DNA from 3 places in the Mesorhizobium sp. M7A.F.Ca.US.005.03.1.1 genome. Region 3 is predicted to be linked to each of the others. Evidence: predicted binding sites of a transcription regulator. Region 3 holds the regulator's gene; each other region holds the start of a gene.
What was found. The regulator LexA, encoded in region 3, represses DNA repair genes until DNA is damaged. The targets are predictions, from matches to a motif close to TGTTCNNNNTGTGTTCNG.
Positions count from the first base shown of each region.

Region 1: the regulator LexA is predicted to act here: its motif matches at 1,551-1,568, upstream of EN990_RS13410 (helicase-related protein).
Region 2: the regulator LexA is predicted to act here: its motif matches at 2,474-2,491, upstream of EN990_RS30760 (DNA-processing protein DprA).

Region 1 covers NZ_RZRO01000025.1:23,424-27,709, forward strand. Annotated here, with positions in the region: gene EN990_RS13400 (acetyl-CoA C-acetyltransferase) at 1-104, shown strand, start outside; gene phbB (acetoacetyl-CoA reductase) at 303-1,028, shown strand; gene EN990_RS13410 (helicase-related protein) at 1,757-4,286, shown strand, end outside.
Region 2 covers NZ_RZRO01000116.1:10,252-14,537, forward strand. Annotated here, with positions in the region: gene EN990_RS30760 (DNA-processing protein DprA) at 1,509-2,414, opposite strand; gene EN990_RS36370 (hypothetical protein) at 2,714-2,899, shown strand; gene EN990_RS36375 (hypothetical protein) at 2,941-3,225, shown strand; gene EN990_RS30775 (ABC transporter substrate-binding protein) at 3,738-4,286, opposite strand, start outside.
Region 3 covers NZ_RZRO01000068.1:31,027-35,312, forward strand. Annotated here, with positions in the region: gene kynA (tryptophan 2,3-dioxygenase) at 1-64, shown strand, start outside; gene kynU (kynureninase) at 142-1,389, shown strand; gene lexA (transcriptional repressor LexA) at 1,800-2,540, shown strand; gene EN990_RS24220 (ComEC/Rec2 family competence protein) at 2,534-4,286, opposite strand, start outside.

The DNA.
Region 1 (4,286 bases), on a different contig from region 3:
ACACGCTGGTCTTCGAAATGCGCCGGCGCGGCGCCAAGAAGGGTCTCGCTACCCTGTGCATCGGCGGCGGCATGGGCGTCGCCATGTGTGTCGAAGCACTCTGAAGAAAGTCACTAAAAGGGCGGCGTGCATGCATGTCGCCCAAAAGCGCGCAGCGGTTTTGGGAACACCGACATGCATAAAACCAAACATCTGAAGCGCATCGCCTGAATCTACCTCAGCGCGACGCGCTTTAGCCGCCCGTTCTGTATCCAGTGCCTGCCAAGCCCGACAACAGGGCGATATCAAAAAAGGGGAAATGCATGACCAAGGTAGCAATCGTCACAGGCGGATCGCGCGGCATCGGCGCGGCGATCTCGATCGCATTGAAGACCGTCGGCTATTCGGTTGCGGCGAACTATGCCGGCAATGACGCCGCAGCGGCGAAATTCAAGGCTGAGACCGGCATTCCGGTCTACAAATGGTCGGTCGCCGACTATGATGCCTGCGCCGCCGGCATCAAGCAGGTCGAGGCCGATCTCGGCCCGGTCTCGGTGCTGGTCAACAATGCCGGCATCACCCGCGACGCCATGTTCCACAAGATCACGCGCGAGCAGTGGAAAGAGGTCATCGACACCAACCTGTCCGGCGTCTTCAACATGACGCATCCGCTGTGGAGCGGGATGCGCGACCGCAAGTTCGGCCGCATCATCACCATCTCCTCGATCAACGGCCAGAAGGGCCAGGCCGGCCAGGTCAACTATTCCGCCGCCAAGGCCGGCGATATCGGTTTCAGCAAGGCTCTCGCCCAAGAGGGGGCGCGCGCCGGCATCACGGTCAACGTCATCTGTCCCGGCTATATCGCCACCGAGATGGTCAAGGCGATCGACGAGAAGGTGCTCAACGAGCGCATCATTCCCCAGATTCCTGTCGGCCGCCTCGGTGAGCCCGAGGAAATCGCGCGCTGCGTCGTCTTCCTCGCATCCGAAGATGCCGGCTTCATCACCGGCTCGACCATCACGGCCAATGGCGGCCAGTATTTCGCCTGACGACGGCGATGTAGGCGCAGAGATCGGCGGGCCGGCGCGCCGGCCCGTTTTTCGTTGGCGCCATGGTCCTTCGAAGTGACAGCACGGCTGCTGACCCAATCCGGCACGCAGAGGTTAACAGCGGCCCGGCCGGCCTGTGCGAAACCTGCTTCCAAGCCTGTGGATTCTCGGTGGATAAGCTGTTCACAACACAAGATATTGGGGTGAACAAAACGGGAAAATTCCGCTATCGCTGATTCGTCGCCGATTCGTTCCGGCTTTGAGCTGAACGTTAACGACGACAGCCGGAATCGCCTGCCAATTGCTTAACGCGGATTAAGAAAGATCAACAATTTCATAACCTTGGTCGAGGCATGCCAAGCCACTGTGATCGTTTATCGACAAAGGTTAATGGCAATGCCCTCTTAGCACGAAACGGGCCAGTTCAGCGATTCAGCATGTGGTGCGTGTCGCGGCCGCGAAATCCACATATAGCCGTGAACAAAAGCTGAATCTGCAGGAGTCACTGATTCGTCGCCGATTCGTTCCAGACTCGTTCTATCCGTTAATCCGCATCTGATTGAGAGCTTGACAGAACCACCTTCTGGCTGCCGACGGAACATTCCGCTTTCGCTTCGCGCCCGAAATCCCTATGTGTCGCCTGTCATACGCGCCCATTTGAGGCACGCTCCCGACAACCAGAGGCCAGAAGCCTTATCTCCAGGTCCCGGAAGCCTTATTCTAGGTTGATGAACATCCAGCCCAAACACACTGAGCCGCTGATCCTGTCGGGCCGCGACGTGACCGCCGTGCTCGGGCCGACCAACACCGGCAAGACCCATCTCGCCATCGAGCGCATGGTGGCGCATGAGAGTGGAATCATCGGCCTGCCGCTCAGGCTTCTGGCGCGCGAGGTCTACGCCCGCGTCTGCGAAAAGGTCGGCGCCCACAAGGTTGCGCTGATTACCGGCGAGGAAAAGATCCAGCCACCGGGCGCCAAATATTCGGTCTGCACCGTCGAGGCCATGCCGCGCGAGACCGACGCCGCCTTCGTCGCCATCGACGAGGTGCAGCTCGCCGGCGACCTCGAGCGCGGCCACATCTTCACCGATCGCATCCTGCACCTGCGCGGCCGCCAGGAAACGCTGCTGCTGGGCGCCGCCACCATGCAAAGTATCCTGCAGCGCCTGCTGAGGGGTGTCTCGGTGGTGACGCGGCCGAGGCTGTCGCATCTTGCCTATGCCGGCTCCAAGAAGCTGACCCGCCTGCCGCGGCGCACGGCGATCGTCGCCTTTTCCGCCGACGAGGTCTACGCCATCGCCGAGTTGATCCGCCGCCAGCAGGGCGGTGCCGCCGTCGTGCTCGGCGCGCTCTCGCCGCGCACCCGCAACGCCCAGGTGGCGCTGTTCCAGTCCGGCGATGTCGACTACCTCATCGCCACCGATGCCATCGGCATGGGTCTCAACCTCGATCTCGACCACGTCGCCTTCGCCCAGAATCGCAAGTTCGACGGCTTCCAGTACCGCAATCTGACGGCGGCCGAGCTTGGCCAGATCGCCGGCCGCGCCGGCCGGCATCTGCGCGACGGCACGTTCGGTGTCACCGGCCAGGTCGACCCGCTGGACGAGGATCTGATCAAGAAGATCGAAGGCCACGACTTCGACCCGGTGAAGGTGCTGCAATGGCGCACCGCACATTTCGACTTTGCCAGCCTCGACGCGCTGAAGCGCTCGATCGAAACCAACGCCCCGGTCGAGGGACTGACACGGGCATTGCCTGCCGTCGATGCACAGGCGCTCGAGCATCTGTCGCGCGACGAGGACATCCGCGCACTCACCACCAATGCCAAGCGCGTGGCGCTGCTGTGGGAAGCCTGCGCGCTGCCCGACTACCGCAGGATCGCGCCGGCCCAGCATGCCGACCTCATTGCCTCGATCTACACGGACCTCGCACGCCACGGCCATGTCGACGAGAATTACATGGCCGAGCAGGTGCGCCGCGCCGACACAACAGAGGGCGACATTGATACGCTCTCGCATCGCATTGCCCAGATCCGCACCTGGACATTCGTGTCGAACCGGCCCGGCTGGCTGGCCGATCAGGCACACTGGCAGGAAAAGACGCGCGAAATCGAAGACAGATTGTCGGATGCGCTGCATGAGCGGTTGACGAAACGCTTCGTAGACCGCAGGACTTCCGTCCTCATGCGGCGCCTTAGAGAAAATACCATGCCTGAAGCCGAAATTAGTTCTACCGGAACCGTCCTTGTCGAAGGCCACCATGTCGGCGAGCTGCAAGGGTTCCGCTTCACCGCCGACCAGACCGCCGGCGGCGAAGACGCCAAGGCGGTGCGCACCGCTGCCCAGAAGGCGCTGGCCGCCGAGTTCGAGGCGCGCGCCGAACGCTTCGGCGCCTCGGCCAATGGCGATATCGCGCTCGGGTCGGATGGCACGCTGCGCTGGATCGGTGCGCCGATCGGCACGCTTGTATCAGGCGAAGACGCGCTGAAGCCGCGGCTGGTGCTGCTGGCCGACGAACAGCTGACCGGCCCGGCGCGCGACAAGGTCGCCGCGCGTGCCGAGCGTTTCGTCAATTTCCAGATCGAGTCGCTGCTGAAGCCGCTGGTCGACTTGAAAAACGCCGACCAGATTTCCGGCATCGGCCGTGGCATCGCCTTCCAGCTGGTCGAGAATTTCGGCCTCATCAACCGCCGCGACATCGCTGAGGAGATGAAGTCGCTCGACCAGGAAGGCCGCGCAGCCCTTCGCCGGCTTGGCGTGCGCTTCGGCGCCTACCATGTCTTCGTGCCGGCGCTGATCAAGCCGGCGCCTGCCGGGCTGGTGACGCTGCTGTGGGCGCTGAAGAACGACGGCAAGGACAAGCCAGGTTTTGGCGACGTGGTCCATGCGCTCGCCTCGGGTCGCACCTCGGTGGTCATCGACCCGGCCTTCGACAAGACCTTCTACAAGCTTGCCGGCTACCGCAATCTCGGCCGTCGCGCCGTGCGCATCGACATCCTGGAACGGCTGGCGGATCTGATCCGCCCGGCGACCAACTGGAAGCCCGGTCTCGGCCAGCGCCCGGACGGCGCCTATGACGGCCAGTCCTTCATGGTGACGCCGCCGATGATGTCGATCCTCGGCGCCACCGCGGACGACATGGAAGAGATCCTCAAAGGTCTCGGCTACCGTGCCGAGCCGAAGCCGGCCGTCGAGGTCAAGGCGCGGCTCGAAGCACAGGACAATGCCGCGCGCGAAGCAGCGATGGCGAAGCTTGCGG
Region 2 (4,286 bases), on a different contig from region 3:
GCAGCGCGCCAAGTCATCGATCCGGTGGATCGATGGCAGGCTTCGAAAGCGGGGGAGCTGCCGGAGGCAGCGGGCCCCCCGCCAGCGCGGCGCTGACGCTGCGCGGTGGAGAATATTCTCCGGGAGGTGGGGTGGGGTGTTCGCCGGGCGCAGGCGGAGGCTCTCCCAAATCCGCAGTAATTTCTCGAAAAATGCCATCGATATTCGCGAAGATCAGCCGACCTAATTCGACAACGTCCGATGCGTCGCCCAGACGAATAAAACGCATGGTTCGCAGGCATAGCACCGCAATGTCATCGGGCGAATTGTTCGCTGTTTGATAAACAGGCGGGAATGAGGATAGAACGGCTCGGGCCAATCTTGGCTCTAGGCGCGGCGAAGCAGTATTCCAAACATGTAGGGCGACAGACTGGCTTCCGACTCGGAGGCCAAAATTCGGTGTGAACTTAACCGAAAAGATTTCGCTCGGGCTTCGCACGGTAGTTGGCGGGAACTCCAAAATCGCGCCCAGGTTAAGAGCTCTCCAAGCCTCCAACTGCTGTAGGCCAAGTTGAGCGGATCGTCTCTCTGGCTCTTGTACAAACTCTCTAACGACTCTCCAGCCATCAGACGTTGGCAGAGTCGGCGGAGGCTACTGTGAAAATCATAGCCTCCCCCTCGTGGCGTAAATCTTCGACGCAGCTCCGTCCGTTGCGGTCGGTCGTGTCATATGTAAAATTCTTAAGAAAGCAGAAATTCCGAACGCTGGCATTGAGACACCTTCGCGGATTTCGATTCGCAATCACTAATATATACGAAGATTCCTATTTTGTTCTCTCATTTAACATGCCAATCGCTAAAGGGTGAATATGGCATAGTTAGAATCGGAGAGTCGTGGCTTTCGATCACTCGGCTAGGGTGTCAAACAGCGAAGGCTGGTCGTCATCATGGACAACGCGGGCGAGGAACACTCCCTTTATCGGGACGTGCGGGTAAGCCTCATGGAGAAGTGCCTGTGCCGCCTTAAAAGAAGCTCCCCTTGCGATCACATCATCAAATATTGCAATCGTATCGACGCTCTGGGGCAGGTTAACAGTTTGGAATGCCCAGCCCGCCTTCAAACTTGCGGGTCTGGTCGATTACTAGTATCATGAGCCGCAACGCGTTCTTCAATTTGTTTTATACAATTAATAATTATCGCGCCAGCTCCAAAACTTCGAGTTATCAGTCGCAAAAGTCTATCGTCATAAGCTGGGTGGCTGACGGGCTTACTGCACGGAACAGGGCACCAAGCAATCTTTGACAAGCGATCCGTTAGCACTGCGCTACGAAGTTTTTCTGCCCAATAGTCAGTTGACCGCGCCTTATGTTTATAGCGATGGACATTCTCATCGCGGATTGCAGGGCTCATTTTAAAGTTTAAGATGTGGTTGTTCGTCTCGGACTTATAACCCCCGTGCGCGGTATACTCCCCCAGATAAAGGATATAGTCATCTTTCTCTAGGAAGCCATGCTCCCCGCGTGTCAGATCATCGATCTTTGTAAAGCGCGCTGACATTTGCCAAAATATCTTCAATACCAGAAACTCGGATCGCGCCTAGTTCCTCGAACCTGTGGGGCCACGTTATATCGGATCTATGAAAACAGCTTTCAAGAATTAATAGCGGTCGACCTTGTGCTAAAGCCGCTCGCGCTTGCGTGAGTGTTCCAGATGTTTCCCCAGCTTCAACAATAACAGTTGCATCCGTCAAAGCACTCATCGTTATGTTCCGCTCTGGGAAAAAGGTTCGCGTCTTATTCAAGGGCATAGCCTTGTATGCCACAACCGGAACCTGCGATATCAAAAGGTTCTCTCGGGCTATCTTCTCATGAATACCCCTATTTTCTCTCGGATAAGCCGTAGAAATTGGAGTTCCCACTACTGCAATTGTGGGGAATTTCAGAGATATGGCTGTTTCATGGACAATTGCATCGATCCCTTTCGCCAGCCCGGAGACCGGAATAATTTTGTCAGAAATCAGCCCCTGGACTATTCGGCGGGTCTGCAAAATACCTTCATCGCTTGGCTCACGAGTGCCCACCACTGCAATAGAAGGCTGTTCTGAGAGCGCCCAATAGCCTTGATAATAAAGCAGTTCGATAGGATGTTTCGCTACACGAATTTTGTTGGGATATTCGCCGGCGCCGTGAATCCTGACACCATACGGAGCAGAGCTAAATTTCCGTATTTGTTCATCTGCTAGTTCGGCATATTTGACTGCTGTGGGATATGGGACGAAATCAGAGGGAACAGAAAAGGGGACACCGCCGAACCTGTCGGCAATCGACTTAAATGATGCCCCATGGTCCAGCCAAAGGGCCTCATACGCACCCATTTCCAACCAAGGAGAAATGGGGTCGGAAGACTTAAGATCGAATTGCGTAGCTGCGGTCATGTTGCCTATTTAGGGCTGCATCGGCAGATGTTCGACTGGAATTGCGTCAAGGCGCATTTTGGAACAAAACAGGAACTTACACAAGAGACTTTATTGCCGAGCATTTGCAATCGGTTACGTCGTATCCTAATCGGGAATTGCCGGGGAAAACGCCTCCCCTTGTAGCAGGGAAGCCCTGTCGTACAGGCGGCGAGAATACTTGGCCGTCCGCTCCATTCCCCTTCTCCGATGTCCGCCCGTCACCTATTGTAAACGCCCCGCCCTGTCGTATCCTCTCTCCCGGCTTGGGGAGACATCACATGCGTTCCACTCTAGACACCGTCGCCGCGATCGGCCTCGCCATCGGCGGTGCCTTCGGCCTTGCCGGCACCTTCGTCGCCAGCGCCCCACTTCGCGAAACACTCTGGACGATCGACGGTGCCGCACTGGTGGTCGCCACCGCGCTGTTGACGATGAAATACCAGCGGCTGGCAATGACTGCATAGCCGCGGGCTTCCTGACCTTCCTGGCCGGAGAGACCCTGCTGATGGCGGGCAATGCGGCGGGGCTGGAGGCCAGCGTGCCCTCCTATGTCGGCGGCATCTCGCTTTGGGCGGCGGCACTGGTCATGGTCAGCGTGCCCAGGACATTTGCCCTGTGGATGCGGCTCACCGCGCTGGTGGCGGCCGTGCTGTTTGTCGTCTCGGCTTGCATGATCCTCTGGGGGGCGCCCTTGCTGCCGACCTCGGCACCGCTGCCCGCCGCGGGCTATCCGTTCCTGGTGCTGACCTTTGTCGGCTGGATCTGGACGCTGCTGAAGCCGGCCCGGTGAGGCTTTGTCCGCTTGCGTACCAAACGTCCGGCCTGGTTGATCGGGCATCGGCGGGGCGGTAAAAAATCCGGGCGGCGGACCCAGGTTCGCCAGTGGCCGGCGCGGGCTCAGGCAACTGCCTCACCGGCATTCGCGCCGGCCATTTTCAACCCGTCAGATGATCGCAGCGATCCACCGGCTAGCCCTGCACTTGAAGGGGCGCTGACGCTTCTGACCTTCTCCCCTTGTGGGAGAAGGTGGATCGGCGCGCAGCGCCGAGACGGATGAGGGGTGCGTGACGGAGTGAGGCGGTGAAGGTTCTGCTCTGGTTCAGGGCGTTTACTGTTGGCGTATCGCCAAGCTGGAACACCCCTCATCCGTCTTGCCGCTGCGCGGCAATCCACCTTCTCCCACAAGGGGAGAAGGTTAGAAATGCCGGCGCATCACCGTCGCCCGGCCCTTCGCAGGCTCAGAGCGTTCGAGGCTCGTAAAGCCAAGCAATTGGCTTTACGTCCGCTAGCGCGGACCGCCTCTCAACTCTCAATCCACACCTTCTCAAAGTGCTGCTCCAGCGCCTGGTGCTGTTCGCAGCCTTCGACGCCTTTGCGGTAGGTGCGGTAGACCGAGCGCCAGTAGGGTTGGATGATGATGCCTGAATCGCGCAAATTCTGCTCGATCTTGCCCATGATCTCCTTGCGCGCCTTGGCGTCGGGTGTCGCCAGTGCCTTGTCGAGCAGCGTGTCGAACTCGGGATTGGCGTAGGCGCTCTCGTTCCAGGCGGCGCCGGATTTATACGCCAGCGCCAGCACCTGGACGCCGAGCGGGCGGCCGAGCCATTCGGTGCAGGAGAAGGGGTATTTGCTCCAGTCGTTCCAGAAGGTGGCGGCCGGCAGCACGGTGCGCTTGATCTTCAGGCCGGCCTCGCGCATCTGCGCGCCGATGGCGTCGCCGGTGCTCTTTTGCCATTCGACGTCGACGGAGATGAGCTCGAACTCGTGGTCTGATTTGCCGGCCTCGGCCAACAGCTTCTTCGACTGCTCGACGTCACGCTTCGCCGGGCCGATATCGGCATATTCGGGGTG
Region 3 (4,286 bases):
TCTGAAGAAAATGCTCGAGGTCGTGCTGTTTCCGGAGCTGTGGACGATCCGCACCCGGCTCTGACATCATCGAAATGAGAACAGGCTCACTGAAGGGACGCTCTGTGGCGGGAACCCTTCGCGAACAACCGGGGACTGACCATGAGTGGAATTCCTGATCTCGCCGCAGTCGAAGCGATGGATGCCACGGATCCGCTGCGGGCCATGCGCGACCGTTTCATTCTGCCGGAGGGGGTGATCTATCTCGACGGCAATTCACTGGGGGCAGCATCTCATGCCGTTTTCGGCGAGCTGCAGCAGGCGGCGACGCAGGAATGGGCCCGAGATCTTATCCGAGCCTGGAACACGGCCGGATGGTTCGAGATGCCGATCGAACTCGGTGACCAGCTCGGACGCCTGATAGGAGCCGCGGCCGGCCAGACCGTCGTCTGCGACACGACATCGACCAACATCTACAAGGTGCTGCACGCAGCGATGGAGATGCGGCCCGGCCGGTCAGCCATCGTCGCCGAAGGTGACAGTTTTCCCACCGACCTGTACATCGCCGAAGGCGTGGCCTCGACCCGGGATGGCGTCCTGCTGCGCCTCGCGGGCGTCGACGCGCCGACCATCGAAGAGCTAATCGACGAAAACGTCGCGGTGGTGCTGGTCAACCACGTCAATTACAAATCGGGTGAACTGCGCGACATGGCGGCGCTGACGCGCAGGGCTCATGCGGCCGGAGCGCTGATCGTCTGGGATCTCTGCCACACCGCCGGCGCCCTGCCCGTCGAGCTCGATCAGGCAAATGCCGATTTCGCTGTCGGCTGCACGTACAAGTACCTCAACGGCGGTCCGGGCGCGCCGGCCTTCATCTATGCCGCACAGCGCCACCACGGCGATATCAGCCAGCCGCTCAGCGGCTGGTGGGGCCATGCGCGGCCCTTTGCCTTCGAACGGGGTTATGTTGCCGGCGCCGGCATCCGCCGTTTTCTGTGCGGTACGCAACCGGTCCTGTCGATGCGGGCGCTCAAAGGCGCGCTTGCCATCTGGAGCGACGTCGACATGGCGGCATTGCGAAAGAAGAGCGTCGCGCAGACAGAACTGTTCATCCAGCTCGTCGAAGCCAAGTGCGGCGCCTACGGTCTCGCGCTGGAGACTACCCGCGACGCGACCAGGCGCGGCAGCCAGGTGTCGTTCCTTCACGACCATGGCTATCAAATCATGCGGGCGCTGATCGAGCGCGGGGTGATCGGTGACTTCCGCGCACCGTCGACCATCCGTTTCGGCTTCACGCCGCTCTATGTCAGCTACAAGGATGTGTGGCTGGCGGTTGAGGTTCTGGAAGACATTCTGCGCACGGGTGCATGGAAGGACCAGCGTTTCGCCGTCAAGGAAGCCGTTACCTGACGCACCGATCCCGGCGATCCGCCGTCGCTGCCCTCACTGCCTGGCAAATGACGGAGAGCTGAATTTCCAGCCAAAATGCCCAACTGACGTTGGCGTTTTGGCTCCGTTTCGTTCACGGCCAACCAACGTCCCGAAGGTTGCAATCGCTCCTTGTCGAGGTCGATCGACAGATAATGCCAAGCTTTGGTAGGGGATAAGCCACAGGTCATTAACCATAACAATTTCAATGTGAGCAGGCGCATTGCCGAAGGTGGCGCCCGTCGATCGTAACCCGCTGGCAAGCGCCAAATAATTTCAGCAGCCTTAACAAATTCATTAAACTTTAAACGGTTGCAGAACACAACTGGAACAGATAGTGTTTGTTCTGGGTTTGTTTTTCGATTCTGGTTTCAGGGAACCTGGGGGCCGCCATGCTGACACGCAAGCAACATGAACTGCTGATGTTCATCCATGAACGCCTGAAGGAGAGCGGCATTCCGCCATCCTTCGACGAGATGAAGGAGGCGCTCGACCTTGCCTCCAAATCCGGGATTCATCGGCTGATCACGGCCCTTGAGGAGCGCGGCTTTATCCGCCGGCTGCCCAATCGGGCCCGCGCGCTGGAAGTGCTGCGGCTGCCGGACTCCATCGCGCCAGGCCTCAATGCGGCAAAGAAGTTTTCGCCAAGCGTCATCCAGGGCAGTCTTGGTCAGGGTGGTGCTCTTGGCCGGCAGATCAAGCCGGCGCCTTCGCGGATGCCTTCGCCCGGCAATGACGACGATGCGGTCTCTGCCGTTTCGATCCCGGTCATGGGTCGCATCGCCGCCGGCGTGCCGATCGATGCCATCCAACATCAGACGCATTCGATTTCGGTGCCGCCGGACATGATCATGGGCGGCGCGCACTATGCACTGGAGGTCAAGGGCGATTCGATGATCGAGGCCGGCATCTTCGACGGCGACACCGTTATCATCCGTAACGCCGACACGGCCAGCCCCGGCGAGATCATCGTGGCGCTGGTCGATGAAGAGGAAGCGACGCTGAAGCGGTTCCGCCGCAAGGGCGCCTCGATTGCCCTCGAAGCCGCCAATCCAGCCTATGAGACACGGATTTTCGGGCCGGACAGGGTCAAGGTGCAAGGCAAGCTCGTCGGCCTGATCCGTCGCTACTGAGACGGCTGTGGGTTGACCACTGGCTTCTCGGGTTTCTTGAAGGGTGCCAGCCCCCTCGCCTCGCGAGAGTATTTGCGTTGCGTGTGCCAGGGCCGATATGGGCTGTCCACCGCGAAGCTGATCGTCGCCGGCGTGGTCGCCGATTGGCGATCGAAGAAGACCGCGGCACTGCCTTTGCGAGCCAGTTGCCGCTTGGTGATGACCAGAACCAGCGGGTTGTGACAGGCGTCATAGGCGGTGGCGTCGTTGACGACGATCAGCTCGGCGAAGCCGCAGGCTTTCCAGGTGTCCTTGCGGTCCTCGACATAGGCAATGATCGCACCGGACATGTGCCTGGCCACGCAAACGCCTGAGGAGCAATAGAACGGCGATCCCGGCGGTAGCTCAACGGCATCCGCGACGTCGAATTGCCCATCGCTGTTGTCGAACACTTCCGGAACGACGATGGTTTCCGATGTCAGCGCGCGTTTCCAGTTGTCGACGGTGAATCCATTCGGCCGTTGCCGGCTAACGGCAAGCTCACCGCCACCGATCGGCAACGCCACCAGCCGGGCGTCTTCCGAGATCAGCACATCGGGCGTGCGCGTATCCGAGACGGTCAGCAAGCCTGCCAACGCGAATGGCAGAGCCGCGAGCCGCAGCCATGTCGTCGCCATCGTCGCGATGACCAGGGCAATGGCCACCAGCAGGACCGACTGTTGCGAAATCAGCCCGACCCCATCGACAGGCGAACGCTCGGAGATCCAGCCCGATATGGCGATCATCATCGTCCGGCCCTTGCCCATCAGGTAGAGAGCTGGCCAATCCAATCCGAAAGGCATCAGCAGCGCGCTGGCGACGGCCAGGAACATGACGACGGTGACGATCGGCATAACCGCGAGATTGGCGAACAGGCTGAGCGGCGACACACGCTGAAAATGCCAGATGGCAAACAGCGTCGTGGCGCTGCCGGCGATGATCGAGGTCATGGCCAGACCAATTGCCGCCAGCAGGAATTTTCGTGTCAGGAACCCGGGCAAGGATCGCTTCGGCGGCGGCGGTCTTGCTTTTCCCGCGCGGTGATCCGCCCAGCCGGCATAAGCGCCGACCAGAGCCGCGGTCGCGGCGAACGACATCTGAAAACTCGGGCCGACCACCTCATGCGGCGACACCACGATGACGGCGATCGCCGAGATCGCCAGATTGCGCATGGTGAGTGCTGCTCGATCGAACAGAACTGCAATCAGCATCACTGCCAGCATGATGAAGCTGCGCTCGGCGGCGACGACGATACCTGAGATGACGAGGTAGGCTGCGATCGAGAACAGTGCGGCGGCAGCGGCATACTTCTTGACCGGGCGACGCGCGGAAAGATCGGGAAACAAGGCGAAGGCGCCGCGCAGCAACCCCATGATGGTGCCGGCGACCAGAGCCATATGCAGCCCCGAAATGGAGATGATGTGGTAGATGCCGGTACGTCGCATCGCCTCATTGATGTCGTCGGGAATGCCGGCGCGCACGCCGACGATCAGCGCCGCGGCGATCTCGCCTTCGGCGCCGCCGACGCTCGCCCTGATATGGTCGGCGATGCCTTCACGGGCATTTTCCACGCTGGAGGAAATTCGGGCCGACAGCGGCATGTCGCCATCATCGCTGACGACAAGCTTTGGATTGCCGAGAAAGAATCCGCTGCCACCAATGCCGGCAAAATAGCTGTCGAAGGAGAAATCATAGCTGTCCGGTCGCACCGGCCCGGTCGGCGGCAAA